DNA from 3 places in the Jeotgalibacillus marinus genome. Region 2 is predicted to be linked to each of the others. Evidence: riboswitches for the same ligand, from Rfam matches in the RefSeq annotation. Region 2 holds a riboswitch; each other region holds the start of a gene.
The links. Region 2 has a riboswitch for thiamine pyrophosphate ahead of thiC (phosphomethylpyrimidine synthase ThiC). Riboswitches for the same ligand answer to the same signal wherever they lie in the genome.
Positions count from the first base shown of each region.

Region 1: another riboswitch for thiamine pyrophosphate. It lies ahead of thiT (energy-coupled thiamine transporter ThiT); the one in region 2 lies ahead of thiC (phosphomethylpyrimidine synthase ThiC).
Region 3: another riboswitch for thiamine pyrophosphate. It lies ahead of AB1471_RS12320 (ABC transporter substrate-binding protein); the one in region 2 lies ahead of thiC (phosphomethylpyrimidine synthase ThiC).

Region 1 covers NZ_JBFMIA010000008.1:91,178-101,935, reverse strand. The annotation lists gene AB1471_RS10500 (ATP-binding protein) at 1-1,050, opposite strand, end outside; gene AB1471_RS10495 (hypothetical protein) at 1,222-1,428, opposite strand; gene AB1471_RS10490 (type 1 glutamine amidotransferase) at 2,284-3,015, opposite strand; gene AB1471_RS10485 (MurT ligase domain-containing protein) at 3,012-4,421, opposite strand; partial or broken gene AB1471_RS18345 (GntR family transcriptional regulator) at 5,033-5,204, shown strand; gene AB1471_RS10480 (DUF6241 domain-containing protein) at 5,546-6,118, opposite strand; partial or broken gene AB1471_RS10475 (transposase) at 6,175-6,510, opposite strand; gene thiT (energy-coupled thiamine transporter ThiT) at 6,958-7,515, opposite strand; TPP riboswitch at 7,656-7,757, opposite strand; gene AB1471_RS10465 (FUSC family protein) at 8,047-9,069, shown strand; gene metH (methionine synthase) at 9,343-10,758, opposite strand, start outside.
Region 2 covers NZ_JBFMIA010000011.1:88,012-98,769, forward strand. The annotation lists gene AB1471_RS12220 (gamma-glutamylcyclotransferase) at 73-927, shown strand; gene proC (pyrroline-5-carboxylate reductase) at 1,237-2,073, shown strand; gene proB (glutamate 5-kinase) at 2,141-3,268, shown strand; gene AB1471_RS12235 (glutamate-5-semialdehyde dehydrogenase) at 3,303-4,565, shown strand; gene AB1471_RS12240 (dihydrolipoyl dehydrogenase family protein) at 4,611-6,107, opposite strand; partial or broken gene AB1471_RS18360 (IS6 family transposase) at 6,344-6,462, shown strand; TPP riboswitch at 6,655-6,769, shown strand; gene thiC (phosphomethylpyrimidine synthase ThiC) at 6,907-8,691, shown strand; gene AB1471_RS12250 (serine protease) at 8,713-8,880, shown strand; gene AB1471_RS12255 (hypothetical protein) at 9,178-9,432, shown strand; gene AB1471_RS12260 (right-handed parallel beta-helix repeat-containing protein) at 9,469-10,314, shown strand; partial or broken gene AB1471_RS12265 (IS6 family transposase) at 10,494-10,758, shown strand, end outside.
Region 3 covers NZ_JBFMIA010000012.1:9,567-20,324, reverse strand. The annotation lists gene AB1471_RS12390 (SLC13 family permease) at 1-10, shown strand, start outside; gene AB1471_RS12385 (GntR family transcriptional regulator) at 77-847, opposite strand; gene AB1471_RS12380 (hypothetical protein) at 1,312-1,566, shown strand; gene AB1471_RS12375 (hypothetical protein) at 1,676-1,993, shown strand; gene AB1471_RS12370 (YqzL family protein) at 2,214-2,345, opposite strand; gene AB1471_RS12365 (transcriptional regulator) at 2,463-2,687, opposite strand; partial or broken gene AB1471_RS12360 (ABC transporter ATP-binding protein) at 2,812-2,895, opposite strand; gene AB1471_RS12355 (hypothetical protein) at 3,039-3,482, opposite strand; gene AB1471_RS12350 (hypothetical protein) at 3,785-4,114, opposite strand; gene AB1471_RS12345 (hypothetical protein) at 4,354-4,515, opposite strand; gene AB1471_RS12340 (hypothetical protein) at 4,503-4,694, opposite strand; gene AB1471_RS12335 (ABC transporter ATP-binding protein) at 4,684-5,409, opposite strand; gene AB1471_RS12330 (ABC transporter permease) at 5,402-6,172, opposite strand; gene AB1471_RS12325 (thiamine-binding protein) at 6,169-6,462, opposite strand; gene AB1471_RS12320 (ABC transporter substrate-binding protein) at 6,467-7,468, opposite strand; TPP riboswitch at 7,653-7,762, opposite strand; gene AB1471_RS12315 (hypothetical protein) at 8,260-9,027, opposite strand; gene AB1471_RS12310 (hypothetical protein) at 9,344-10,354, opposite strand.

The DNA of each region.
Region 1 (10,758 bases), on a different contig from region 2:
CTGCAATAAACCAGAAATAGCATACAACTTATTTGTGTATTCGTGCGTTTGAGCACGCAACCCTTCTGAGTATTGTTGAATCTCTGATAACGTATTCAACATTTCCTCAACTTCCGTCTTGTCCCGAAAACTCGCTACCACACCGACAACTTTGCCATCATCTTGAATCAACGTACGATTGATTATAAGCATCTTGTTCCCAATCAACATCTCTTCATCTTTAGTCGTCACACCGATTTTAAGCATTTCTTTCATTCTTACATTTGGAATGACTTCTTCTATATGCTTATTAACACTACGTTTATCTAAATTTAAGATTTTCTCCGCCGATTGATTCATTGTCGTAATCCGACCATCACGATCAAGCGCCACGACCCCTTCAATAATCGAAGATAAAATCGCTTCTCGGTCACGGTATAAAGCTGAAATTTCACGGGGCTCTAATCCCATTGTATCTTTTTGAATATTCCTCGCAAGAAAAATACTACCGGTTAATCCTAATAATAAAATAATGAACGAAAAAACGATGACTTCAATTATATTTCGAGTAATCATTAATTGAATATCCTCTATCATATAGCCGACCGAAACGACCCCAATAACTTCGCCAGCTTCATTAAAAACTGGCGCTTTTCCGCGCATACTTGGTCCAAGAGATCCTACCGCTTCCGAAATATAATACTCCTCATCTACTAATGCTTGGGCATTATCACTACCAATCATCCGTTGTCCAATTTTACTTTCATCAGAATGTGAATAACGTACACTTTCTACATTCCCTACAACAATAAACTCAGCTTCCACTATCGAGCGTACGTGCTCTGCGATTGGTTGAATGACCAGAGAAGGGTCTTCATCATCAAACGCTTTAATTAAACTGGGCATCATCGCGACCGTCGTCGCCACTTCGAGCGCACGTGACCCTATATTTTCTTTTGTATCTTGCATCTCTTTATAGCCAAGAATAATGCTGATCGCAATCGTAATGCCTAAAATAATCGTGACGTTAAGTAAAATAATTTTTGTCTGAAGAGAGAGATTTTGAAACATGAGATTCCCCTAAATTCGACTTTTTCTGATTATTTTAGTATATCATAATTTAAAAAGTTCACACATCGAAATAGGATTATGACATTTCTCTTATTAATTAACCTAAAAATTTGATATTTACCAATTTTAATCAAATTTTTCGAAGAAAACCCCTAACCATTTGGAGAGGGGTTATTCATCGTTATTATTTTCTTCCTCTATCTTTTCAAATCCCTTATTAATCAGATTAACAACTGCTTCAAAACGATTACTAAACCAGTTTTCAAATCTATAATTATCTATCATCTCAAACAGTTCCTTTTCAATTGTCCGATGATCTATTAGAATCGCTAGAGGTTCATCAAAGTCAACGGAATGAAGGAGTAATTTTTCTCTCAAGCGAGACCGTCATATTGTCGGTCTTTTTTTCACAATTACTATAAATTAAAATTATCAATAGCGGTGTCGATATCGTCCTGAAAGATACCAATCATGTTATGAGGTGAAAATTCCACGTCGTATTTGTCAAGTATAGTACGACGTAGAAATGATTATGGCAAACTCTAGAACGTTACAATGTGGGGGAGAATCAAGGAAAACATGAATTTCCAACGTTAATCTTACTTATCTATTTTGAGATATGTATATGAGAAACTATAAACTATAAAGTTCGATAGGACCCATTATCAATAGGGTTCTCTCTATATAATACAAACCTCATAACGTTGTAAATTGTCAAAACTCTGAAGCTACTCTAACATATACACCTATCTACCTATAAGTAATAATCTACGGTAACAATCGTTATTAAAAGAAAACCCATTATTTTAGGTAATTGGACTTATCTTTTCTGATCTCTCTATTTTGTAGAACACCGTCGAAATATAGTGTGTGTTCTGGAAGTACGAATGAAATAATTGCTTATCATGTTTCCGAAATAGATCTTGTTTATAAAAAGACGATAGAAAAGTTTAAGGAAGCTACTACATCCAAATCAGTTTCACAATGAAATTGTTGGAATAAGCTCCGATCGAACCCTTCTTTGATCATTTTATAGATGAAGTCGAATATAAAGGATGCAAGAGTTTATGGGGATTAAAGGAATTAACTGACTTATATATCGAAGAATACAATCAACATCTATATCAATGGGAATTAAAAAGATGACCCCGAGTCACGAGGTCATCTCTTAGCTACCTAGTCAAATTTATTAAACTGTCCATTTTATAGGTTCAGTTCACATTTAGATTAGGTTCACACTTTCTTTTCATGTACGTCCCATAGGTGGCGGTTCGCAGCGTTTTCTAGTTCGTTCTGCTCGTAGGGAGGAAGGGGGTTTCCTGTTTTTCGTTTCCACGCCGCTTCGAGTAAAAAGTCGGTTAAGGCAGGGTTTTTCGGAAGAACAGGTCCATGCAGATATGTCCCGATCAAATTATTATAGAGAAGCCCTTCTTTTTTATCTTTTCCATTGTTTCCATGACCTGCCACGACATCACCCAAGGTTTCATAGTCATGATACGTGCGTCCTCCGTGGTTTTCAAAGCCCGCTATGCGGCCAAAGCGAGGCGATTCAAGTAAGATATTGCCAATGAGCCGCTCCCTTGGACCAGAAGAAGGGGAATGGGTGTAAAAATCCAACACGCCAAGCCCTTGGAGTTTTTTTCCATCAGGTAATTCATAATACTCTCCTAAAAGCTGATATCCTCCGCCAATGGTAAGGGCACTCACTCCGTCATCAATTGCCTGTTTAAACTCTCCTTTAATGCCTCGTAGATCATCCGTACAAAGGGCCTGTAGTCGATCAGGTCCCCCGCCGATAAGTAAGACATCTGCTTTTGTTAAATCTACCGCACTGGCGGCTTTCACATCAACGACATCGAGGGTAATGCCTCTCCATTCAGCTCGTTTCTTTAGTGCGATCACATTACCTCGATCGCCGTACAAATTTAATTGATCACTGTAAAAGTGAAAGAGGGTTAGATTCATTTTTTCTCACCTTCGTTGTTTTTTTGTAAGTACTTTCGTACAGTGGATAAAGCCGTATAAGTAGGTACGTAATATGTGGGCGTAGCTTCTCTGAAGGATTCCTCCATGGCTTGTTTCTTGTCTTCAATGACGACAATAGACGATTCGTCCACCCCTCCATATTTAAGACGCAACGCCATTTCTTGTGCACGGTTGCCACAACAAATGAGACGCGTATACTCGGTTTTCGCGATTCGTTCAAGGTCCGTATCCCAAATCCATGAAATGTCTTCGTCGTGGGTTTTTTCGTCAAAGGCAAAGACCCATTGTTTGGCTTGTTTTTCTTTAATCACTTCAGACAAGGTAGTGTCCATACCCACAGGATTTTTTACTAAATTGAGCAAGCGCGCCCCCCCGTTAATGTTAAACCGTTCCATCCGTCCATTGGAAGAACGATAATTCATAATGCCCCGAGCGATCACTTCTTCTTCGATCCCCAGTTCACGTGCCACCGCGATGGCAGCGAGTGCGTTATACACATTGTAGACGCCCTCAATGGACAGTTGATACAGCTGTTCATCTACCCGAAAGGAAAGATCTCCTTCTTCAATATGCGTGCATTCATATGAAGGGGTCGGTCGTTTAAAGCCGCACGTGCAATGAAACAACCCTAAATGTCCATAATGAAGATGGTCGTAAGTTAATTCGTTTCCACAATCAGGACAAAATTTCGACTCAGCCATGCTAAACGATTCAAAGTCATAGGCGTTCGGATGAATGCCAAAATGAACTTTAGGATTCTCAAGACTCTCCATTCGCATCACAAGGGGGTCATCTGCATTTAACACGAGTGTGGCGGGAGTGGGCTGGATTCCTTTTTTAACTTTTTCAACGAGTAAATCTATTTCTCCCACGCGACCCAACTGGTCTCGAGAAAAATTAGTAACTAAGGCATACGTTGGAGTGAGTTCCTTTAAGACGAGAGGAATGTTGCTCTCATCTATTTCCATGACAGCATATTTATAGGGTTGATTCAACTTGCCATTAATAGAGGCACTATCCACGTAACATGCAGTCACTCCTGAAAGGAGATTGTTTCCTAGGGCGTTATGAATGACCGGTTTTCCAGTTTCATGTAAAATCGCTGCGAGTAGATTACTAGTGGTAGTTTTTCCATTGGTTCCCGTGAGCACAATGGTAGTTTCGACTTGGTTGGCAAGTTTCGTTAATATGCGACGATCCACTTTCCGTGCGATTACCCCAGGGATGTTCCCTCCACCTTTTCCAAGTAACTGACTCCCTTTTTTGGCTATCTTGGCGCTTAAAATCGCCATGACTGCTCTCGTTTTTGGGAACTTCCCGATTGCTCCCTGATCATTCGCAGATTCTGCCGCTCTAATTTTTGTCGACTCTTGTTGATTATTCATACAGCAATTCTTCCTTTCATTCCTAAGGTGATTTGTACATCTAACTATAATTTTGTCGAAATATTCGCCAATGCAATTCCTAGACTTAATGGCAATGTTAGAAGAGTAATAGTTTTTATGTTATTCTCCCCCTTTTTTGTTTTTCAATTAACAATTTGGTTAGGCTAAAACTAATTATAAATTGTCATGTGTGTTTCATGTGAATTTTACGTTTTACGTGTGTTTTTTAAAAAATTTTTTATTACTTCCTTGTTTTAAAGAGAGTTTCCCAAAAAATACGACACATATTTCTCTTTATTTACCTTTCTAACGCCAAGTATCTCTCTTTTTTTCTTTTGTCTTGGGGTTTCCCTATTTATCTATTTTATTTGCTTGTTCTAGATTTTAAAAAATGAAATCTCTTATAAATGACAACTCACTAGATATAGTGATACAAGACATTAAATGACTAAAGATCAAAATGAACATGTGATAATACATCGCTTTTTTTGGAGTTCATAATCACTTATCATACCCCACTTACTAAAATATTTCAATAAATTACTCTTGACTAACTATATTGCTAACGTAATACAGATGGTGCATTCTTTGTGGTTAGGAGGTTGCTGACGTTGACGTTAGAAACGAAAAGTCGAGTCACTATTTATGAGCAGTTGATGAACAGTTGAAGATGTTGATGATGCGAGAAGTTTTAAGTGAGGATGATCAGCTGCCGTCGGTACGGTCTCTTGACAGGAGTTGACAATCAATCCGAATACGATTCAGAAGGTGTATCGTGAGCTTTTGTAGGAATAATTCATTTATTAAATTCCATATAAAGGGATTTTTGCAGGTATAAGTTTAGGGTTACTTGCTTTTATTCTACTTTTTGTTTTAATGGTATTAAATCAGCCATATTCGGTTTAGCAGGCTTTTTGCTTTTAAAATAACCTCTTACTATAAAAAAGAAATAATTTAACAAAAATATACTTATTTCTTATTTCTACAAATTAATTTAAATGCTTTACTTTTAGAATAATCTTTAAAAATCACACAAATTGCACCTTTTGGATTACCTGTAATATATGTTTCAAACAGTTCTAAAACATCCTTTGCTTCTAAATCAATGAAGTACTGCACAGATGTTAATCCAGTTTTTTTATCATCCCTTTTAATTCATCCCAATACAAATTAAGAATGTAATTGTACTCAGCCTTCTCACTTAATAGTCCTTCTGCTTCACCAACTATACCACCTTGTAAGTCCCAAATAAGATTATGGTCGTAATCTGCTTGTGAAAAATCTCCTATCCCCCACCGATCAAGTATGTCCATATAAAGATCATAATGCGTTAAGTGATCCTCATTTTCACGGACTTGTTCACGTAAGACTTCAATCCGTTTCTCCGTCATTAATATATTCATACTAGCCCATTTTTCTTCTGCATCAACTTTTTGATGAGACATCCCATGTATAACGTTTTGCACCACATCATCAGTAACTTCATCTTTTATAACAGTGTCATCTACACCAAAGTTTATCACTTCAATATTATTCTGTAACGTTTTATCATCCGTCTGTGCAACAATGTCAGCAATGTGTTGCGGTAACTCTGTTTCACTTACTGTCCTATTTTTCACAGTTAAAAACAAAACTCCGATACCCAACACAATAATAAGTACAGATAATAAGATAACCTTAAACGTAAAATTAAACACCAAACAGCCTCCCTCATTATTTTTTTCAGTTACAGCTATGTATTTACTGACTTACGTTATTTAGCGGGTATGTCAACACTAAAATAGACAGTTTTTTTAGGGTGTAAATTCTTGTAATCTCTTGTGCTCAAATAGCCTAATCCTCCATGAATCCTTGTTCCATTAAACCAGTTCACATAATCAAATAGTTACTCTTTAAGTGGGCTATCGATTCGAAGTGACGTTTTTTCACAAACTCTGTTTTGATGATTTTAAATGTAGCCTCCGCAACCGCGTTATCGTATGGGCACCCTTTCATACTCAAAGAACGCTTGATTTCAAATGTTTCTAAGGCTTCATCTAATCAATTTATTCTTGAATTCACTTCCGCGATCCGTATGAAGCTGATTCAAGCTACTCTTTATTCATCCTATTAATTGACTTAAAAAATATGAATTCAATATTCAACTCTAGGAAATTATGTGTTCCGTAATATCAAAAAAGCCCATCTCGAGTGAACGAGACAGGCTTTAGGTTATGCAATTCTTGACACTTTAGATAATAATGAAACTGGAAAATAAATGCCTTCGAGAATACTCTTCGAAGACACTATTTAATTTATGAATTTCTGCTAATCTCCATGTTAAAATTTCTTTCCAATATCTTTTGACTTACTGACTTATCCTATCCAGAAGTGATCTTCCCTTTAAAAGATAATTTTAGAAGGCTGTGAAATAGAAAGTTTATCGGTTGTGTAAAAGGCATATTTATAAATATTAGATACCCTAACAAAAAGGAGAAACCCGTATATTATGGATATCGTTATTGCCAATTGGTTAAAAATTCAAAGCCATTTAACATTACCTTGTTGTAATTCTTGGTACAGTAGATAGTAAGGTAACAGTCACGATTGCTGTAAGAATAAAGGCAGGTCCTAAGTAAGAACCGTTATAAGCTAAAGAATATTGCCATGCTGGTACGCCTGGTGATCCTGATCCGAAGAAAATAACACCTGCGAAAAAGTGACAAACAAACCGCGGAAGGATTCCAACAAATGTTGCTAAAACAATAAATCCAACTGCTTTTCTCATTTTCCCATCACTCATCGTACGTTGAACTACCCCAGAAAAAATCCCTGACAATCCAACAACAGTATAAGCGATTGGATAATCAAGAACTCCTTGAACAGGGTCAATAATATACGATCCTCCAAGTACGACTTGAAGAGTACCGACTAAAAACCCTGTCAACAAACCTCCTTTAAGCCCCCAGCGCAACGCCATTAAAATAATCGGCACCATCGCAAAGCTAACCGAACCACCTTGTGGCCAAACGGAAAATGAAAGCTTGTCCAAAATAAGACCAATTGCAGAGAAGATTGCTATTTCAAGTAAATATAAAAGCTTAGTACGTTCCATTCTGATTCCTCCTTTTGCATGTAGCTCGCACGAAGGGAATTCAACAGTTGCCATTTTACTACTTTATTAGAAAATCATTAATCTCAAAGTACATAAAAAAAGAAATGTCCTAGAATTAAAATCAAGACATTGCATACCGCTCCTGTTTCCATCCACATTCCTACGTAAGCATTAACTTACAGGTTCAAAGGGTCTGAACAAGATGTTCACTCTCAGCCATTATGGCTCCCCTTGTGGCAATTGCATCTACACCATTGTAGCGCCTTTTAAAAATATTGTCATCTAAAAATTTCTCCTTCGTCTCATGCTATCCTATGCTATACTTGTAGAAAATTGGAATTTACAAAAGCAAAAACTGCTCATTTAACCCCGACAAGCATAGGGTGCGCAACGCAAGTAGGCGCTTTTTTCCTACTAGGTTGTGCGGCTAAACCAGAGAAGCCTTAAAGTACAGAGCTGGATGATTGAATATGTATAATAAGACCATCTAAATACTATTTTACAATGTTTCTATAAAGGATGTTACCTCGTATGAAATGGATTACCAATCGGTTTGTCGGAGGGCGAATCGTGAAAACTGGTGTTGCAGTGTTTTTAACTGCACTCATTTGCCAATCACTTAATCTACCCGTCATTTTTGCTGTCATTACTGCCATTGTGACGATTGAACCAACCGCTGCTGATTCAATTCGTAAAGGGTTGATACGCTTTCCTGCTTCATCCATTGGTGGAGCCATTGCAATGCTTACAACTTTTTGGCTAGGTGAAATTGCTTTAACCTATGCGATCGCATCAGTCGTAACCATTTGGTTGTGTCATAAACTACGTCTTGATGCAGGGATGCTTGTGGCTACATTAACAGCCGTTGCGATGATTCCTGGTACTGAAGATCACTTTTTCCTAACCTTTTTAACACGGTTAGGAACCACGGGAATTGGTCTATTTACTTCTACTATTGTAAATTTTGTTTTATTACCACCAAAATACGAGCAACAAATCAAGCATCAGTTGGATCAATCTCAGCACGAGTTTGCAAGAATTTTTGAGCAACGGTTAGAAGAGTTATTTACTGGGAAAATCCGTTCACGTGAATTAGAAACGACTGCAGAGCACTTGCGCTACAAGCTTGAGCGCACAGAAACTCTTTGCCGGTTTCAACTTGAAGAATGGCAATACCATAAATACAAACGAGATGAGATGCGCACGGTTCACTTGCATCAAAAAAAGATCTATTTGTTAAAACAGTTAACCTATCATTTAACCAATTTAATAAGCCTGCCATTGGAGGAGCGTCCTCAATGGACTGAAAAAGAAATAGCAGATGTTAGGCTGCTTATGTCTCAGTTAATCGAACGTGTTCACAGCACACAACATATGGAACCAGTCGATCGCGCCCCCCTTCAAACGATGCGAAGTGCATTGAAGGACCAAACAGATGAAGAAGAGCTTCCTGTAAAAAGTTATATTTATTTTGAATTACTGACTATACATGCCCTACTCCGTAAACGAAAAGATTTCATCCGCGTGCCAAGTGCTACGCCGTCTGATTTATAGTATAAAAAAGCCGCTTCCCTGAGGACTTTGCTGGGGAAACGGCTTTTTGTTCAAATTACTATAGGTAAATAGTCACTAAACGTGGATAACGTGAGAGTATGCTTCGATAACGGAAACCTTAACTTCGATAAACGAGTTCTAAGCTTCGGAAAACTGCACATAACCGCTGATGCCCCCACCATAATCTGTAGTTATGTCCCTGATTCTGTAAATACACATCGCATGATTGATTAGAATTATCGTGCTTGATTGCCTCTACCTTCGCGTTCAATCCTACAAAACATTAAAATACCTAGCCTCCGGATGAGCAAAAACAATCGCGGAAACCGAGGCTTCCGGCTCCATCATATACCCATCTGTCAGTTCAACCCCGATTTCCTGGGGCTGAATCAATTTAAACAGCTTTTCTTGATCCTCTAAATTAGGACAAGCTGGATAGCCAAATGAAAAACGTTGGCCTTGATACTTAGCACTGAAACGCTCTTGCATGGTGAAGTCCACAGCATCCGGGAAGCCCCAGCGATCACGCATTTGCTGGTGAACGAGCTCTGCAAAGCCTTCTGCTGTTTCAAGAGCAAGTGACTGCAATGCATGGCTTTCCAAAAAGCGTCCTGCATCTTTATAAATTTGCGCTTTTTCACGTATACCACGACCAGCAGTAACAGTGAAAAAGCCAACATAATCAAGTTCACCGCTATCGACTGATTTTAAATAATCCGCCAAACATAGGAACGGTTCTCTAGGTTGACGTGGAAACGTAAAGCGTTCAATCTCGCGACGATGATCGGTCGGATCATAAATAATCACATCATCCCCGTTCGATTGTGCAGGAAAGAATTGATACACAGCAGAAGGTTGAATAAGTGATTCTGCTTTTACTTCAGAGATCAAGTTATCCACTACAGCTTTAATTTTCATCGTCTTCTCATCTTTTTCTGCCAGCAAGCGTGACACTTTTCCTTTTACACCTAAATGATGCCCAATCAGCATTTGCATATTAATATAGGCCTCTACGTGAGCAACGGAGTATGAATTCAGCACTCTTCGTTTTAAGTCTGAAGGAGTGAACACAGGTACATCTGTTGAAACGGCTGGACGCGTTTTAACTGCAATAACCGATTTCTCTTTTTTTTCATAAGGAACAGCACTAGCAATGGCATCACGTTTCGCTTGTCGTTCTTTAACTAGCTGCACTCGCTCCAGCTCGTCCTGCAATTGGTTTGCAAGCGTGAGTCCGTTCATCGCATCTTTCGCGTAAAGCACGAGCCCCTCATAGTTTTGCGAAATTTTTGTATCCACAAATTTACGTGAGAGTGCTGCCCCACCAACTAAAATCGGAATCTCCAAACCCTCTTCTTGCATATCACTTGCCGTAATCACCATTTGCTGAGCAGACTTTACGAGTAATCCAGATAAACCCACAAGATCCGGTTTCTCTCGCTTAATTCCTTCTATTAATACAGTAGGCGTGACTTTGATACCAAGGTCCACAACATCATAGCCATTATTGCTTAATATGATGTCGACCAGGTTTTTTCCGATATCATGCACATCCCCTTTTACTGTTGCAAGGAGGACTTTTCCTTTAGATGAAGACATATCGGATGCATCCATATGAGGTTCAAGAAAAGCTACTGAGGCTTTCATGACCTCTGCACTTTGAAGCACTTCAGCAACGATTAACTGATT
Region 2 (10,758 bases):
CCTCCAATGGTGAGTAAACGGTGGACCACCCCACACATCAACCACAAAACGGTTAATGAAAGGAGTAAAATAATGAAGAATTTTGTCTTTGTTTATGGAACCCTGAGGAAACATGCTAAAAACCATTCGCTTATTCAAAATGAGGAATTAATTGCTTCGCAAGCTTGGGCTACAGGAGAGCTTTATGACTCCGAAAAAGGCTATCCTTTTTTTATACATGAAAGCACGTCTCGCGTTTATGGCGAAGTATATGAAATTTACTCAGATAAATTTTCAAAAATTGATGAGTTAGCATCTGAACAAAATCATTACACTCGGATGAAAATTGCGGTTTACACCGACCACTTAGGCGACATTGAAGTGTATACATACGTTAATAAAAAAGAACAAGTAACTGGTTTATCACCATTACGATATGGAGATTGGCTCGTTCATTTAGAGCTAGATCGCGATTGGCATACGTATTATGCATACGGCTCCTGCATGGACAGTGCTCGTTTCAAACTTGCACAAGTCGATCATCTTTTTCTAGATCGAATTGGTGGAGGAACAGTTGATCGCCTCGAAATGAACTACTCATTATCTGTCCACGACGGAGGGCGAGCAAATATTATTGAAACGGGTAACCAAGGAGAAGGTGTTCTCTATAAAGTTGGTAGAAAAGCCACTCAGTACTTATTCAAACGTGAAGGTGTAGATAACGGCTTGTACCGTCCGGCGATCATCGACGTAACAGTTAATGGCAGGATCTATGAAAAATCACTTACCTTCATTGTCCTCGATCCAAGCGATGAATGCGCACCACCTATGCATTACGCAACCGAGATTGTTCGTGGTTCTAGGGGCGTTGTGTCTGAAATGTATCATCAAAAACTAATGAAAGATTTAAAAGTGAAATATAATATGGATGTTGCAGGAGACGGATAAAATCGTCTTCTTTTTAATTGTTTAGGAAATTAGTTTTTAGCTAGCTTCATTGTGAAATCCCAGCCCCTCTTACAAATATATCTAAATCAGATTTCTCCATATCTCATGATCTCATGCTCTATTAGAGAGAAATTCGGCATTTACCCCAAATTACCCGTGTATGTTAGCGCTTTCACTCTTGATTCCCCACTATAACTCACTCACTTTCTGTTTACCCTTGAAGTCAATTGAGTGCATGGTACGATTATAAACATGATAGAAATTAAACGAACAAAAACCGAACACGAATCAAAAGGAGCTGGAAAAACGATGTCAACGAATTTACGAGTAGCTTTTATCGGTGCAGGAAATATGGCAGAGGCAATGATTTCAGGAATTGTCCAAACAGGGATGTTAGCGCCTCACCAAATCGTTGCAACAAATAGAAACAATGAGGACAGGTTACTAGAACTGCACAATCGATATGGTATCCAAGGAATTGAACGAGACAAAGTCCAGCTATCTTCTTATGACGTGATCATTTTGGCGATGAAGCCAAAAGATGCTGAAAATGGTTTTCTATCCATTAAAGATGAGATAGTTCCTGAACAAGTCGTCATGAGCGTGCTTGCTGGGATTTCTACAGAATATATGGAAGAGATTTTACAAGATAGACAACAAGTGATTCGCGTCATGCCAAATACTTCAAGTATGCTTCGTCAATCAGCAACAGCCATATCACCAGGCCAACACGTGACAATGAAAAACGTAAATGTGGCTAAAAGCTTACTTGCTTGTATTGGGGAAGTCTATATGATCGAAGAAGATCAAATGGACTTGTTCACAGGTATCGCCGGTAGTGGTCCCGCTTACTTTTATTATTTGATGGAACACATTGAAAAAACAGCTCTTGCAAATGGCATGAGTGCGATTCAAGCAAGAGAAATTGGGGCTCAAACGATTTTAGGTGCAGCAAAAATGATGATTGAACGAGAAGAATCACCAACACAACTTCGCCAAAACGTAACGTCGCCAAACGGTACAACAGCAGCGGGACTTGAAGCACTTGCACAGAACGGTGGCGGCAAAGCGATTAAAGCAGCTATTGAAGGTGCTATGAATCGTTCAAAAGAAATAACAAGTAAATTACAAAAAATCACAATTTGAATTTAAAGGACGACATACGAAGGAATATTTATCAGAAATATTTGAAATCAGGAGCGGGAGTGGTAGCATGACATCGGAAGATCAAAAGAGAGTGGTTATTAAAATAGGAAGCAGCTCACTAACGAGCCTCTCAGGTGATATTAGTAGAAGGAAGATGGAACGTTTAACAGATCAAGTCGTCCAGTTAAAAGATCAGGGACACGAAGTTGTACTTGTATCATCAGGAGCTGTCGCAGCTGGTTACCGTACACTTGGCTTTGTTTCTCGTCCAAGTTCATTACCCGAAAAACAAGCAGCAGCGGCAGTTGGGCAAGGACGCTTGATCGAATCATACGCTGAGCTATTTTCATCGCATGGCTATGCGGCTTCCCAAATTTTAATCACGCGTAGTGATTTTTCCGATGAAACACGTTACAACAATGTGAGAAATACAATTAATGTCTTGCTAGAGCGCGGTATTGTGCCAATCGTTAACGAAAATGATACGGTAACAACCGATCGCTTACGCTTTGGTGATAATGATACACTTTCAGCCAAAGTTGCCGGTCTTGTCGCATCTGATCAGCTAATCATTTTATCGGACATAGACGGCCTCTATAATGCAGATCCTCGTAAAGACCCATCTGCTGAACTTTTAAAAGAAGTAACGGAAATTACAGAGGATATTGAAGACATGGCGGGAGAACCAGGTTCAGCTGTAGGAACAGGTGGCATGCGTTCTAAAATTGATGCATTTAAAATATCGATGGCTTCTGGCATTCCCTCATTCCTCGGACGTTCGGGTGTTCACAATATCTTAATAGACGCTGTAAATGAAGAAGCTCGTGGAACGTATTTTGAAGTAAAAGAACCAGAATTAAATTTAAATCATAAACGTCAATGGATCGCATTTAACTCAGGTCCTGAAGGTGAAATACTTATTCAAGATGATGCGAAAACAGCGATCATTGATGATAAGGAAAACCTTCATCCAAGTCAGATTTATCAAGTTAACGGCTACTTTAAAAAAGGATCAGTCGTGCGAATTCTTGACTTAAATAAAAATAAACTTGGTCTTGGTATGGTGAATTACTCTTCTACTGATTTGAAGAATTTTCAGCGAGAAAACGAAGAGCAAAGCGATTCAACCGTTGCAGTGGTGCACAGCGAATCATTTGTCTGTGAGCTCGAGGTTGCTATACCGATTGGAGTTTGATCAAGAAAACACAAAAACTACAAGGAGTGATTAGGTGACGACAGTAGTTGAACCAGTACATATAAAAGAACAGGCAAGACTAGCACAAATAGCTTCAAAAGAACTTGGACTTTTATCAACAGAAGATAAAAACGCAGCGCTTCATACAATTGCAGACCATTTAGATGCGAATGTAAGTAACATTATGGAAGGTAACAACCAGGATTTAGCGAATGGACGTAAAGCTTTGTATGACGAGGCGTATATGGACCGTCTAGCTCTAAACGAAGCACGCATCAAAGAGTTTGCTGAAGGTCTTCGGCAAGTAGCGAAACTGGACGATCCAACTGGAGAAATCGTGTCACAATGGACACTTGATAACGGCTTGGATGTTCAAACGGTTCGTGTTCCGCTTGGTGTGATCGGCATGATCTATGAAGCACGCCCGAACGTAACAGCAGATGCAACCGGACTTGCACTTAAATCAGGGAATGCGATTGTACTAAAAGGTGGTTCGTCAGCGATTCACTCAAACCGTGCTATTGTAAAAGTGATGAAAGAGGCACTCATTTCAACGAAGATTTCTCAAGATGCCGTTCAATTTATCGATAGTACGGATCGCGTTGCCACTGAACAGCTTTTTACAATGAAAGAGCACATTGACGTGTTGATTCCAAGAGGTGGTGGCAAGCTGATCCAAGCAGTCGTTAACCATGCGACCGTGCCTGTACTTGAAACAGGTGTTGGGAATTGCCACATCTATATCGACAAAGGTGCAGACGTTGACAAAGCGATTAACATCTTTATCAATGCAAAAACAGATCGTCCGGCCGTATGCAATGCAGCAGAAACATTAATCGTACATGAAGCATTTTTAGCTGCTCATCAAGAGACGTTAATTGAAGCTTTCAATAAATATAACATTGGTGTATATGGTGACGACAAAGTATTGTCAGCGGTTCCAAACGCCACTCGTGCTACAGAACAGCACTGGGCAGAAGAATTCTTGAGCTTAGACGTTGCTATGAAAGTTGTTTCAACTGTAGATGAAGCCATTGCACATATTGACGAGTATGGTACAAAACACTCAGAAGCCATTGTGACTGAAGATAAAGAAACAGCTAAACGCTTTAAGGGACTTGTCGATGCAGCAGCAATTTATCATAATGCATCTACTCGTTTTACAGACGGAAGCGCGCTTGGCTTTGGTGCTGAAATTGGCATCTCAACACAAAAGCTACATGCAAGAGGTCCAATGGGCTTACAAGCACTAACAACAATTAAGTATGTAATGAGTGGAAATGGTCAAATCCGCTAAGGTAGATTTTCATAAAAAGAGGCAGCCATCATAGGCTGCCTCTTTTTATACGTCTTTTTTAGAAAAAGTAACTGGTGCTTTACCAGAAGATGTATGGTGTTTTTTTTCGGTAAGATTATATTTAATATCAAAAAATTTCTTTGCAAGTTTTGGTAGAGATCCGTCAAACAGTTTCTCTCTCCAATATCCATCAGCCGCACGTTGCAAAGCACCCGCTTTTGTTGGATACGGGTAGACCATGCGTGACAGACTGCCGATTTTTTTCTTGTTTTTCATTGCAAACACAACCAATTGCATCCACTCACCGGCTTCTTTGCCTGCTGCATGTGCTCCTAAAATTGTACCTCGTTTGTCCGTAATAACTTTAACAAAACCTCTTGTTTCATGTGATGTAATAAATCGATCGACCTCGTTTAAATGAGCACGGTAAACCCGGTAGTTAATACCGGCTTCTTTTGTTTCTTGTTCAGTCTTACCTACGTGAAACACTTCAGGTGAGGTGAAGGTTACCCACGGTGTTTTATCGTGATTCAGCGAGTTTCTAAGCCCAAACAACACATTTGAAACGACAGTTTTTGCTTCTTCACCAGCCGCATGTGTGAAAGGGAGGGTGTTGATCGTATCTCCAACAGCAAAAATATGAGATTGAGAAGTTCTGAACGAACGATCCACGTCGATAAAGCCTTTCACTGTTTGGACTCCTGCAATCGCTAATTCTAGAGAAGAAATGTTCGGTTTGCGTCCTGTGGCCACTAAAAGAGTATCCACTTGAACAGATTTTTCTGTAGCTCTACGATTTTCAACCGTTACGGAAATCTCGTCACCGCTCGCTGAAACTGTCTTCACAGTCGAATTCAATTCAATCGTCATCTCTTCTTTTAACACGTTATACATAAACTTTGATATATCTTCATCGTCTTTGGCGAAGATCTTGTCGCCGCCTTCAAACACCGTCACATAGGATCCGAGCCTAGCAAAAGCTTGTGCCAGTTCTAACCCAATTGTACCGCCACCAATGACGCCCAAACGCTTAGGCAATTCAGGCAGATCAAAGATCGTTTCATTTGTCACATACGACACACCACCCAGTCCATCAATAGGTGGAATAACAGGAGAAGAGCCTGTAGCGATAACTACTTTTTCAGCAAAAATGACTTCATTTGATCCAATTCGTATTTCGTGAGGAGATTGAAAGCTAGCACCACCGAAATAAAGATCCACACCTAAGTCTGTAAAACGTTTGTTGCTATCATGCTCTTGTATGACCGCTTGGGGTGATTTAACATGTTCTTTCACACGATCAAAATTAAGCTCACCTGATAAAGTAAAACCGAATGATGAAGCTGTATTTTGCATTGTATGTACGCGGTTTGCAGCATCAATAAGCGCCTTTGATGGTACACAACCATAGTGAAGACAATCGCCTCCAAGTGAATCTTGTTTTTCAATAAGTGCTGTTTTCGCTCCAAGACTAGCAGCACCTGCAGCAACTGTCATGCCAGCTGCACCACCACCAATAACAACAATTTGGTAACGTTCCATATGAACTACCTCCATATAAAGAGCTGAGATTTTTTTCATTTATCAACTATATGTAAAAAATTATTCGTTCCTGTTTTGATTACTATTCGCTCCGTCAATTCGTGTTAATAACGGCAATGGATCCGATTTTTTAACCCACTTAAAACAGCTCTCGTACGTTTGGTTTAACTTTATCAGAAAATAATCGCTTTGCAACAATTCAGCTTCAGTAAGTAGTATTCCAGGTGTAAACACGCTCCTTGGAGAGTGGCGTGGAACCGATACATATGATAAAAAAGGACAACATCATCGACAGGTAAAGTCTGTCCAAAATGAAGTTGGCTTCATTCATCAGTTGTTTGGAATTACAGCATAAACGGTCATCAGAATCGGTTATATGGCTCTATGTCCCTGCCAGAACGATTCTTGCACCAACACGTTTTGTTAATGCTATCGTATATCTAACATTGCTCTCTTCACATAATTTCTAAATACGACAATATTACTTTACTAAAATTATGTGTTTCATTTTAACCGATAATCATATACAATATAATCTAAATCAAATAGACATAACTAGGGGAGTCCAATAAGTTGGGCTGAGAATGAAACGCGTTGAAGTTTCTTGACTCTTGGGACCTGATCTGGCTCATACCAGCGTGGGGAAGTTAGCACAATCTTCAATGCAATACTACTTCTGCATACATATTAGCCGGTCTCACCATTTATGGGGCCGGCTTTTTCATATAGTTTTGCAAGCTTTTCCACTTGTTATGTTCTGAATCTCGTCCATTATGTTCAAAAAAAGGAGAGATTTATGATGTCAAAGACTTCATTACACGAACAAAAAATTTCCATCATGTCTAGTTTTCCAGGTAGTAAAAAAGTATATGTAAAAGGTTCGAGATCTGACATTAACGTACCAATGCGTGAAATTGAGTTAAGCCCGACAACTGGTACTTTTGGCGAAGAGGAAAACCTTCCGGTACGCGTTTATGATACAAGCGGTCCTTATACGGATCTAAATTATTCAGTTGATATTACAAAAGGTCTTCCTGCCATTCGAAGCCCATGGATTCATGAACGAGCAGATGTCGAGGAATATGAAGCTCGAGAAATAAAGCCTGAAGATAATGGTTATAAAGATGAAAATGATCCACGTGCACATCATAATATATTTCCTGGTTTAAAGCGCAAACCATTACGTGCAAAAAAAGGGGAAAATGTTACACAGCTTCATTATGCACGTAAGGGGATTATCACTCCTGAAATGGAATTTATCGCTTTAAGGGAAAATATGAAACCTGAATTTGTGCGTGATGAAGTTGCAAAAGGTCGGGCGATTATTCCTAATAACATCAATCATCCAGAGTCAGAGCCTATGATTATAGGACGTAATTTCCATGTTAAAATTAATGCCAATATTGGCAACTCTGCTGTTTCATCTTCCATCGAAGAAGAGGTTGAAAAAATGACATGGGCGACACGTTGGGGTACTGATAATATTATGGACCTATCAACAGGTAAAAGCATTCATACAACACGGGAATGGATTATTCGAAACTCACCTGTACCTGTCGGCACCGTCCCCATTTATCAAGCACTTGAAAAAGTAAATGGTGTTGCTGAAGATCTGACATGGGAGGTCTACCGTGATACTTTGATTGAACAAGCAGAGCAAGGTGTTGATTACTTCACGATTCATGCGGGTGTTCTTTTGCGATATGTTCCTTTAACAGCAAAACGTTTAACAGGCATTGTATCCCGTGGAGGATCTATTATGGCACAATGGTGCCTACACCACCATAAAGAAAGCTTTTTATATACTCACTTTGAAGATATCTGCGAAATAATGAAATCTTATGATGTTTCATTTTCTTTAGGAGATGGTTTACGGCCTGGATCTATTGCAGATGCGAATGATGAAGCACAGTTTGCAGAATTAGAGACTCTTGGAGAGCTAACAAAAATTGCTTGGGAGCATGATGTACAAGTGATGGTTGAAGGACCAGGGCACGTACCAATGCACCTAATTAAAGAAAATATGGATAAGCAATTAGAAGTGTGTAAGGAAGCACCATTCTACACACTTGGACCCCTTACGACTGATATAGCTCCTGGTTATGATCACATTACATCTGCTATTGGAGCTGCAATGATTGGTTGGTATGGTACGGCTATGCTTTGTTATGTAACCCCAAAAGAGCATTTAGGTCTACCAAATAGAGATGATGTTCGTGAAGGGGTTATTACTTATAAAATTGCCGCTCATGCTGCTGATTTGGCAAAAGGACATCCAGGTTCTCAAAAAAGAGATGATGCCCTTTCAAAAGCTCGTTTTGAATTCCGTTGGAAAGATCAGTTTAATTTATCTTTAGATCCTGAACGTGCAATAGAATATCATGATGAAACTTTGCCTGCGGAAGGTGCAAAAACAGCACATTTCTGTTCAATGTGTGGACCGAATTTTTGTAGCATGAGAATCTCTCAAGATATTCGTAATTATGCGAAAGAAAATAATCTTGATACGAAGGAAGCTATTGAAAAAGGTATGAGAGAAAAGGCTCAGGAGTTTAAGAAATCTGGGGGGAACATATATCAGTAATTTTCTTAGGAGGTTATGCGGATGAATGTCCAAAAAATTGAAGAAGAAATTACTCGAATGAAAACGAACCTTTCTTTTTTGGAAAAGAGTTTAGAAGAGATCCAACGAAATTGTGATCATCATTTTAAAGGCGATCAATATTATGAAAAATGTTTAAAGTGTAACAAAGTAAAAATATTATATTATTAGAGCAAAAAATCTATCAAAAAGGTAGCCAAATAACCTTACCTCTTAATAATTGTGGTAAGGTTATTTAATTTTTCTGTAATTCCCCATAGAAAATTATTTGCTATGATCTCTCAAAAAAACCTTCTTTATCTTTATTATTGAAATATTTTGTTAATTTTCCAAAAGATTGCGAAAAAATAAACAAAACCCCTCTACCATTCAGTTGGCGAAGGGGTTGTTTTTTGCATCAAGAACATATAAAGAGGTCTTCATCATAAAGTAGGAGTGAACAAAAAATAAAAACAAGAGGTGAAAAACATGACTCTTCCAGAAGAAAAAGACTGTTGTGCATGTATCGGAGTAGGCAAGGCACTTTGTTGCTTGGCACTATCGAACGCCATCATCATCTCCATAGCCTTGATCGTGATAGGTTTCGGTGAAATATGGTCGACCGTCGTTGTCGTCTCTGCGATTATCGTCCTGATTATCGGGATCATTTTTGCGGTGATTACCCTCTTTCTTATTGCGAAGTTTGTCTTCCACTGTTTGAAAGATAAAAAGCATCACTACTGAAACAACGTTTAGAAAGAAGTGTATGGAGGTGAGGGATTGAAAAATGATAACTTATTACTGAAGGCTATTCTATTTGTTAATGTTTTGAGACTGATTTTTTCAAGTGTTATCGCCTTAGTTATCATCATCGGGTTAGGGGTCTTTTTCTTTAACGAAAAAACACTCGTGGTGCCGGATGAATTTCCTACGATTCAGGATGCAGTCGATGCAGCCGTTCCAGGAGATACCATATTAGTAAAAGCGTCTGGTGGGCCTTATGAGGAAAGCGTCTTAATTACTACAGAAGATATTAATCTGATTGGGATAGGGAAAGAGAAGCCTGTAATAGATGGAGATACTGTGGTGGGGGGAGGCAATGGGATAACGATTGATAACACTTCCGGTGTGCTGGTGAAGAATTTTATTGTTCAAAACTTTGATTCTGTCAGAGGTATTTTCTTAGACAGTTCAAATAACAACATGATTAAAGAGAATATCGTTAATAATAATGAGCTGGGTATTCGATTATCTGATTCAAATAGCAACATGATTAAAGGCAATACCGCTAATGATAATAGCGGCTTTGATGGGATTTTCTTAAGCGGTTCAGATAACAACATGATTAAAGGGAATAACTTTAATGGGAATAATCGTTTTGGTATTTTCTTAAACTTTGGGACTAGTTCATCTAGCAACCTAATTAAAGGCAATACCGCTAATAATAATGGGAATGATGGTATTTTCTTAGATGCTGCTGCTAACAACAATAATGTGTTCTTTAATCGTGCGTTCGGTAATGGTAATGGGATGACTACTTTCGATATCAACGATCAAGATGCCAACAATTTCAAAGGGAATAAATGTGGAACATCGTTTGGTGCTAATGTGGACTGTGGGAATTAAGAGCCGAATGCGGCTCTTTTTCTGTAAAAGCGAAGTCGATTGCTTTGATCTATGAACAAGTATTAATAAGAATTACATATATTATATGGTTCTGGTGCAAAAACTTCAAAAACGCTGCAAGTAAGCTCTAAATCTTGGACATACTGATACTATTATTCTAAAAAGGGTGCGTGATCAGTATGGAAAATCAACATTTGTTCAAGTGGAAGCACTATCAACCTGAAATGATTTTATTAACGGTTAGATGGTACCTACGGTACAACTTAAGTTTTCGTAACCTAGTGGAAATGATGGAAGAACGAGGTTTGTCTATCGCACACACCACCATTATGCGCTGGGTCCATCAATATGGTCCTGAATTAGATGAAAGAGTACGACGTCACTTAAAACAACCAATGACTCTTGGAGAGTGGATCAAACATATGTGAAAGTAAAAGGTCAATG
Region 3 (10,758 bases), on a different contig from region 2:
GTTACTATAACCCAATTACTTACTGCACATTTATAAAGGCAGTTTCCTTTATTGATTATAGGAAACTGCCTTTTTCTTATTTATCTGCGCGCTTCATTTCATCTATTTTATCTAGAGCGTCCAAAATTTCCTTTTGAGCCCGTCTCCGATGTGACTGCATGACCATACGAGCAGCTTTACCGTCTTTTGCTCTCATACATGAAACCATTGCTTTATGTTCTACAATAGAACGATGAGGAATTGGACGATGTTTGATCGTAAATAATCGAGCTCTATAAGATTGATCTGAATAACTATCAATCACTGCATGAAGACGTTTACTTTTTGCGTATTCAATAATTGAAGAATGAAATAAATCGTCTAGAATGGACCACCCTTTTAGATTCCTTTTTTCAAGTTCTTCCTCCTGATTCTTAATGATTGACTCAAGTTTATCAAGTTCTGTGTCGCCTACCCGCATAGTAGCCAGCTCGATCGCAAGCCCATCCAACGTTTCGACAACTTCATAAATTTCCTTAAGATCCACCTTTTCAATCGGCTCTACAATAAAACCTCGTCTTGGAACCAGTCGAACAACACCTTCCGTTTCTAATCGTACGAGCGCTTCTCTTACAGGAGTTCGACTCATTTGGAGCACTTCACTCATCTCACGTTCTAATATTGCCTTTCCAGGAGGCAGCATTAAATCTCGAATAGCCAGTCTAATAATATGGTAAGCACGTTGAGGTAAACGATACTCACCCATTCCCTCTAAACGATCAATAAATCGCTGGAATTCTTGTACCCTATCATTTGATATAAGTGAATTCTCTTTTTCTACATCAGTCATTATATTTTTATTTTTCATCTAGCCTGCTCCAACCTTCAGTTATTGTCAAAACTACATTTAAGAAATCTCCGAAATTCGTTGATGTAACAGCTTTGAGCGACCAAAAACTAGTCACCTCTACGTGTAAAGTTACGACACACCCATTGACCTACAAAAAGGGTAAGCTATGTCTTCATTATTAACTTATTCGCTTACAATAATCAACCATCAACACCAATTTTAACTAAGGATACACCTTCGAAAATAGAAAAAAAGGAACACGTAAAATTGTTACAAATCAACAAAGTGTGACTTAAGTCACATCACCCAAAAACATAATTTAGTACATTGAAACAGTAATAGGAAAAAGTCTTACCGCTTAATCGTAACGAATGGCACGGCGAAAATGACGCTAACGGGTCTTTTTTAACTTCATCAACATATCGGGGTCTTCTCTCATAAGGTGGATAGTCAGCAAAAATAAAAAAACGAGGTGAAAAACGATGACCCTTCAAGAAGAAAAAGTCTGTTGTGCATGTAAAGGAGTGGGCTTTGCCCTTTGTTGGTTGGCACTATCAAACGCCATTATTATCGCCACAGCATTGTTGGTATTAGGTTTCGGAGAAATATGCGATCTCGTGGTTGTCATCCCTGCGATTATCGTCCTTATTATCGGGATTATTTTTGCGATAATTACCGTCTTTCTTATTGCGAAATTTGTACGCAAGTGTTTGAAAGATGAAAAGCATCACTGCTGAAAACACCGTTCGGAAAGGTAGAGAGGTGAGGGATTAAAAAACGTCCAAATGTTCAGTGACGGGTATTATACTCACGTTTGTTGGGGTACTCTTCATAGGTGTCGTCATCGTGGTAGGGGTCCTTGTCTTTAACGGAAAAACACTCATGGTGCCTGATGAATTTCCTACGATTTCAGATGCAGTTACGGAAGCCAATCCAGCAGATATCATATTAGTAAAAGCAAAAGGAAATGGTGATCCTTATACAGAAGAAGTCACCATTAGTAAAGAGAATATCAAGCTGATTGGGATCGGGAAAGTGACACCTGTAATAGATGGAGGTATTATCGGAAGTATCGGTATAACTATTATGGATACTTCTGGCGTATTGGTGAAGAATTTTATTGTTCAAAACTTTGATGATGTGGGTTTACATATACTATATTGACCGTCATCACTTAACCACTCTTACTTCAATTGGTAGGTGGATAGGTGGACTGGTGGACTGTCTTTTATACTTTATTTCCCATAAATAAAAACCCCTAGGCGAGAGATTATCTTCCTGGGGGTCATCTTGATCCGAACGGATGGAGTAACCGTACGTATCATGACAGTTGATATTAGTTTAGCACAATAATACAGAATATTCAATCAAAAGTTAAAAGCGATTATACGAAAAAATCCGCTGTTTCTTTGTTTTCGGTTATATGCACAACTTCTTGTTCTTCTATTTCTTTTAACAGAAGATACAATTCAACATTCCCAGTCTGACTAAACACTTCCCAAGTAATATCAAGCATTTGCCTCACACCTTTCATGTTATTCCATAAATGCACACACAACTTTTCTACTTTAACGTTCAACCAATAAGACTGAATATGACTCGAAACCTGTCCAACCCTTTATCCCATCGAAAGTCACATGTTCCAAAAATCACTCATTTTAGCGTTGTGATCTACTTTTCTAACAGTCTTTAAAATCTTCTTCATTACATCTTGGCGTGGAATATAATCTCTTTCGTTACAAGCCTTCCCCAATGTTTTTCTAGTAACACCTGATTCCTTTGAAAATTCAACTACGGTAATACTTCTCTTATCTAAAAAAAAACCAAATTTACTCCTCGGTTTTCCTAATACAAACATCTTTACCTTCCCTCCTTTTTTCACCTATCATTGACCAAGATGCGAAAAAAAATACCCAAAAAGAGAAATTATGTACTCATATTATATAAGTAGCGCCCCACACAAAATCCTACCCGTGAAGAGCAATCTCCAGACGTGCGAATTCATCAAGAGCTGAGAATGGTTCATCTAAACAACTGAGTGATTGTGGGCCCAGCAGACTCCGGATGATTCATAAGGATACGAGTGTTCCTACTCAAATATAATCTGCAAAGCTTTGTATACCCTCCATTCGATATATACAATACCTATATTGATTTCGATAACATCCTTTGTTATAACCAGGTCACATACAGACTCAACAATAGAGTTTTATACATCTTCCAAACGCTCCTGCTCTTCCTCACCTTGAATTTTATCAAGTAAAAATTCAAGAAAAACAAAAATGGTGACAAAACATATAGCAATGAAACTAGTTCCCACGACAGTAGCCTCTAATCTAACAGAATAGATATTAAAAACATTCATATAAACAATGAACACTAAAAAGTACAAAATCCACTCTTTTACATTAGTAGGTCCCAAATCTAATAACTTTTTCACTTTTATCCTATCTATCGTTATTAATACCTCAATTAATGCAAGTACAAATAGATTTAAAACAGTAAGTCCCATAAAAAATAAAACATTATCCCAGAAATTCGAATAATATTGAAAATTAACAAATGAAAAATTTGATAATAAATACACAACTCCAAAACATATACCAATAGAAATAGATATAAAAAACAATAAAACTACTATGATCGTTAACATAACAGCGACTGTCATTCCAATTTTTTTGCAATTCTATCATTATTTTTATTTGACAGAGGTAAAACTCCTTTCGTTTTTAACTGTATTGGGCAAGTAGAAAATACATGAAAAATGGCAGTATCATTGCTAAACACATGATTCCATTTTGACAAACTATATATCGGTCGTGATTAATGAGCGCTTAGACTGGCACTGGTACGAACTGCAATAAATAAAAGACAAAAATGTAAATTCTAAAGACTATCATTTGCAGATTGTCAAAAACGCCTTGCCGTGATCCATGGGGACCCAGCAAGGCGTTTTTAATTACCTTCATCTTCTTCAGATACAACTTCCTCTATAGGTGTCTTCATTTCCAGAATTTCAACCGTTTCATCATCAAACCCAACCGCTACACCTTCTACAGATATAGCTTCCACTATAGGTGTATCCATTTCCAGAATTTCAACCGCTCCAACCTCAAACCCAACCGCTACTTCTCCCACCTCTACTAAGCGATCATAATTTACACCCACCAAATAGTGGGCCGATTTGTTATTTGATGACTGTCCATTCGTTGGTGGATCTATTAGAATAAAAACAGTCAATGCAAACAAAGCCCACACACTAAATGCCGCTACTAGTTTTTTCATAGAGTCACCTCTCGTGTAATATTTTGATCCTTCATCCTTCTGTAGAGAATCCGCTCACTAATACCCGTGATAGAAGCCACCTCTTTCACTGTTCGCTCCTATAGGTATAATCAATCGCATGTTTGACTTTATGTTGTTCGCTGAATATTTGACTGGTCTGCCTTTGTATACCCCGTTCTTCTTTGCTATTGCGATCCCCTCAAGTTGTTTTTTTCGGTTCACGTCATATTCAAATTCGACTATCCTCCAAGCATCGTGACCATAAGCTTTCCCATCGGTGTTGTCGTGTCCAATACTCCTTCTTGAACCTCTCGTTCACCAATCATATCATTATTTATGACGTATGAAAATGGCAGTTCCTGTTCATTTACTGTCATTAACATGTACCTTAGTGGCAACAATAAAAAAACCACCAAATCGAAATGATTGAGTGGTAGCCAAACAACTGCTTGAGCTGACTGCCCCCATACGCAACCGATTTCCCACGCTTTTCTGCTACTTGAGAAGACATGGCACGAATCATTCCTATTTGCTTCCCATTGGCTAGTTTTGGAGCAGTCAGGTGATTGCTATAGTTCATTATAGATTTTCTTTTTCCATTGCAAGAACTCTTCACTCAACACAATGGACTCCTGCCTCGGTCTTGGAAAAGGAACAATAAACTCTTTTTTGACCTTTGCTGGTTTACCAGATAAGACGATGATACGGTCGGATAGATAGAGGGCTTCTTCAATATTATGTGTGACCAGTAAGATGGAGCGCTTGTATTCTTCCCAAATGGAAAGCAGCCAATTTTGCATCTCCAGCCGCGTAAATTCATCAAGGGCTGAGAACGGTTCATCTAAACAAATGAGTGATTGTGGGCTCAACAAACTCCGGATAAAAGCCACTCTCTGTTTCATCCCGCCGGATAATTCATAAGGATACGAGTGTTCATATCCTTTCAAACCTGCTTTTTCAATCATTCGCAAGGCTTCTGGTTCGTTTTTTTGGCCAACAATCTCTCCTCCAAGCAGAATATTGCTAAGGACTGTCCGCCATGGCAATAATGATGAAGATTGGGGCGTATAACTGATTGATCCCCTTTGTCCATTGATTCGTTCTCCATCCATCCAAATATCTCCCGAGTCTGGGGTATAGAGGCCGCCAATTAAATGAAACAAGGTACTCTTCCCACTTCCAGAAGGACCTAATATCGAAACAAATTCTCCTTCATTGACATGAAAAGATAGCTCTTCCAGCACCTTATTCTCCTCAAAAGATTTCGTTATCTTTTTCACACTGAGCTTATTCATGATTACTTCCCTCTCCCTTAGGCTTCCATTTCACGATTTTCTTCTCCAATGAAGAAATAATAGCAAAGAATGATAAGCTTAAAATCATAATTAGGAAAATCGCAACAAAGACACGATCTGTCCGAAATGAAGAAGAGGCAAGAGTCATATAAACCCCAATCCCTTCTTGAGCTCCCAGCCATTCAGAAATAACCGCACCCATTACGCTATATGTAGCAGCTATTTTCAGGCCTGAAAAAATCGAAGGTAACGCATATGGCCACTCTACCTTCCAAAAAATTTGTTTGTTTGATGCACCAGCCATTTTCATATAATGCATAAGCTCAGCACTCGTTTGCCGGAATCCATCCAATGCGGCAATCGTAATTGGGAAAAAACAAACTAACGTGATGATAATGATTTTTGGTAGGATTCCAAAACCAAACCATATGACTAACAACGGGGCCAAAACAATGATAGGAATGTTTTGCGACAAAATAATAACCGGATAAAATGCCTCTCTCATCGTTGGTAAGCGATGCAAACTAACAGCTACGATTAGACCGACAGCACTACCAATCAATAACCCGAGTAAGGATAGCTTGATCGTTGAAATGAAATGATGACTGTAATTTCCCCACCCTGCTATTGCCTCTGCCCATATTTCCGATGGTGCAGGAAGAAGCCACTTCGGTATTTCAAATACCCAGCTGGATAACTGCCAAATAGAAACGAAGAGGATGAGGACCAATAATGGTCTCCATCCTCTATGTAGAACCTTCATGAACGATATTTCTCTGTCAATTTATCCATCGAGGCACCGCTCGGCTGATAAAGGATTTTCACTTGGGAAATAACATATTCACAGCCGGCTTCCGTCATACGTTGGTTCATCTTCTCAATAACGGAGAAAATTTCTGTCAAATTCCCCTCCATCGTTGTTTCAAGTGGATGGACCTCATATCGTATTCCTGACTCATGAATGATAGCAATCGCTTCATCTACATATGGAATGGAATCTTCTCCATTTTTTGTTTTCGGTATAATTTGAATACTAACTAAAGAGTTACTCATCTATTCATTCTCCTTTTGGTAAAAATTCATTTGTGAAGGCTTTTTCCGCTTCCAGATCGCCTTCCAATAAACCATTTTCATTCATCCATTGTGCATAGTTTTCCCAAATCGTTTGATCTTGTATTCCCCATTGTGATGCATCATCTTGATACTTTGGCGACAACCATTGTTGACTTGCTTTAACCAATTCTGAGTCTAAATCTGGAACAGCCTCTATTAAAACATCCGCCGCTTCTTCTGGATGATCCATGGTATATTCATACCCTTTCGAAGTTGCTGCTACAAATGCACGAACGATATCGGGATTTTCTGCAATCAACTCCTCATTCGTCGTCAGAACAGGTGTATAGTAATCTAACTGATCTGAGTAATCCGTAAGATACTGCATATTCAATTCTTCCCCGCGAAGTTCCGCTTCAATTCCTGTCCATGCGTAATAGATCCATGTAAAGTCGACATCCCTTTTGACAGCTGTAAAAAAGTCTGCTTCACCTATATTCACAATATCCACTTTTTCTGCATCTGCACCCTCTTGCTTCATTAAAGAGGAAATCACTGCTTCTTCTATAGGATCTCCCCATCCTCCATACGTTTTACCTTCGTAATCTTGTGGTGAGGTAATCTCCTTATCTACAGGCGACGCAAAGCCAGATGTATTATGTTGAATCACCGCTGCGATCGAAACAATCGGTATATCTTGGACACGCGCTTGCGTTAAGGTTTCCTGAGCACTAACCCCAAATTCCGCCTGACCTGAAGCCACAAGCTGATCGGCACCTGCTTCACCTGGCAGTATGATCTCGACATCAAGTCCCTCTTCTGCAAAATATCCTTGATCTTGAGCTACATATAAACCCGTATGATTCGTATTCGGCGTCCAATCCAATACCACTGTGACTTCCTTTAAATTCTCTTCACCGTCATTTTGTTCAGAGCTATTATCGTCACTATTCCCACAAGCCGCTAGCAACAGAACAACCACTAGAAATCCTATCCATTTTTTCATTATCTTCTTCTCTCCCTCTACCAAATCTGTTAAAAGCATTGAACGATGGAACTAAAATGAGGGACATATCATATCAATAAGAAAAGCGCAAAACACCGCTAAAAAGGTATGCATACTAATCCCTTAAACATACGACAAAAAAGCACCATAGGCCGTTTACCTAGGGTGCATATCAACATAAATAAGAATGTTTAAATATGTTCCCTACGCTGGTTTTAACCAGATCAGGTTCCAAGGGTGTGTATCTTCAGGATACGGTCTCAACCAGCAACACTGGTCCCCCCACATGTTTCAGTTATGAAGTTCGTTCAAATGCTTTATCAGTGTTTAACTTTGCCACAGATCTGCATATGTTTCAAGGGATAAGTAGAAAAATAGAAGTGAGAGTTCATTTTTTCCTTCTTAACCACCATTATAACTGGTGATAGATCCCCTCATGAAGGCAAGGCAAGGGAAAAACGGGAGGTAAAAGGAATTCTTCTACATAGTGATAAAGGTGCCCAATCAGTTACTAAAGAAGCACCAGAAGAAAGCAGATAGTCCCAAAAGAAGAACTGTTGGGACAATGCATCTGGAAAATCCCTTTAGTCATTTTCCGTAAGGCTGAGGAGGTTATGTATGCCGTTCGCCGATACAACCATTTTTATATTCACCAAGATTCAAAAAGAAAAACAACCTGAGCCCTTATACATATAGAACTCAGGTTGCTTAAAATATGCTTTTTTAATCTGTCTACTGGACAGGGGTCACTTCAAAAAAGGTGGTGTCTTTCTTTTTATTCGTATAACTTATTATTCTACTTCTCTTGCTGTTACGCTGATTTCTGTGAGGTAGAACGTTGTTTTTCCGCCGAAAAATGAATGCGTACCAACCGTTAACCAAAGATTAGCGTTTTGATCTGTTGTAATAACGAAAGGCTCATTTTCATTGTTTACATTTTTCAATTCATACGTTTCAAAACCTAAACTTGTAGGCTTTGCCATATCACCAAGCATGATTGCATCTGTTCCGGAAACCAATCCCATACCAAGATCCATATTGATCGCGTAGAATGATCCACGTGGACCATCAATCATTCTTGTTACCTCGCTTTTTGGTTTGAACGTTGTCACTCCCGCTTTAATCGCTTGATCATCAGCAGGGCTTCCATAAAGACCACGGGAATCTTTTGGAGCGTTCGTGGCGATATTCACATCAAATTCAACATTGTATGTTGTGTTTGGTTTTAAATCTAAATCTGCATCCACTTTTTTTGTCGTGTATAAAAAGTTTTGAACACCAAAGTTGTTACTACCCATCAAAAGACCTTTATTACCTTCTATTTCTTCTGGAAGATCGGACAAATAATGTTGATGTTCAATCATATGTGGTTCACCCGCAAATTTAAGATAGTCAGAAATACCCGGTAAAAAGTTATGATCCTGTTCATCAAACGAATATGAAACAGTATTTTCTTGATTTATCGTTGCTTCATGATCTTCTTTTTCTGAAGCCATTGCATGTGCTCCACCCATTAACATAGTCACTGCTAAACCGGATGTAATGATTTTCTTAAACATAAGATCTCCCCTTTATATAATGATCGTTTAGAAATCAAACCATTTTATCGTCTTCCAATTTTCCTAAGTTATAAAATAAATGACCGTTCCATCTTCGTGACGAAACGCTATATAGGAATCTCCCGGAATGAAATAGACCAAGTGATTAACGATTTCAATATATAGAGGAAAGAATACCTATAACAAAGACCGACCACCAAAAGATAAGTCGGTCTTTACTATGTACGTTATGAGTATTCGATCAGACGCAGTGTATAATGTCCTTTATAATTCCTATTGGAATCATCAAGGGTTTTAAAGTTTACATGAAAGTACGCTAGTTTACATTCTGCCAAATTATATTTCCATTGTCCAAATGTCCTAAATCGGTATAAAGTAAACCATTTCGTGTGTATAAATTAACTATTACCCCATCATCCATTACAGCCAAGTCAAGACTTGTGCTATAAAACGAATGTATATTATCTGTATTATCCCAATCTATTTGATTTCCAACGCCCAAACTACCTATAGAATATTTCATAGCAGGAAGAAGAGGACCAATAGGCACAGGCAAGCGTGCTTCTGACGAAGCCATTGCTAGAATTTCACCATTATTCAATTGAACAACAGAGGCATTGTCACCATCTATAAACTTTTTATTGTCTGACCAAGCTAATGTGCCTCTGACTGCATCCAATGAGCCTACACTATAATATGTTGAATTATCATCTATATCTTCACTCAAAATTAACATAGCGTGATCATCTAACGCTGTTACAGAAGGGTTTATGTTATCAGATTCAAATTCACGTTTTTGATCCCAAAATATTCTATCTGAATCTACGTCACCTACTGTGTAATCGATTCCGAAATTTCCAGCGTTGTGAAATTCTACAAACCACCCACTTTCTAAATAGGCACCTGTAGGTTTAACTCGTACTTCTGAATTATATTCAACATCTTTAACACTCCAAGTAATTTCTGATGGTTCCTTATAATCTCCTAAAGCATAATAGGTTGATCTATCAGAAACATCTTCATAAACCATTATTATACTGTCTCCATTAGTAGATATCTCGGGTGAATTTCCTGGACCGAAATTTTTTCCAGTGCCCCATATGATATCATTCTCAGCGTATTTTCCAATTTGAATAAACAAAGTGTTATTATCAGAATAAGAATGAATTATGGTCTCTTCATCAAGAACAGCTATGGAGGCTTCAGTACCTATTGCAATTGCGATACCTACATCATCATAAGAAGCGTGAGATGTAACAGGTGAAACAAATGGAACTGCGAGTAATAAAACTAATAACATCTTTGTAAATATAGAAAAACGATTCATCTTTAAAACATCCTTTCAAATTTGATATACCACCAGAGGTGGCTGATTTAAAGTGGAACGGCATGAGTTCGGCTACCCAACCGAATGGTGATCATCTTTCTCCGTCATTTGCTCTTGCAACCTCTCAATCAATTCATCCACTGATTCTTTCGAGTCAATCACTTCCACTCGATACCCATTTCTTCAAATTTCTTTTTTCGCTTTACCTGCAAAGTGCGTAATTCTTTACCTGAGATTCATAACCTATATAGGCAATACTAATGTCATATTCTTCTGTTTCCGAAGTACCAAGTCATAATTCATATGGCGTATTATCTCCAAACACACCTTGTTGTCAGCGCTTTCATTTTTAAGAGGGTCAGAAGATCCTTCTTTATCTACTTCGGCGCTTGCACCCGAACATC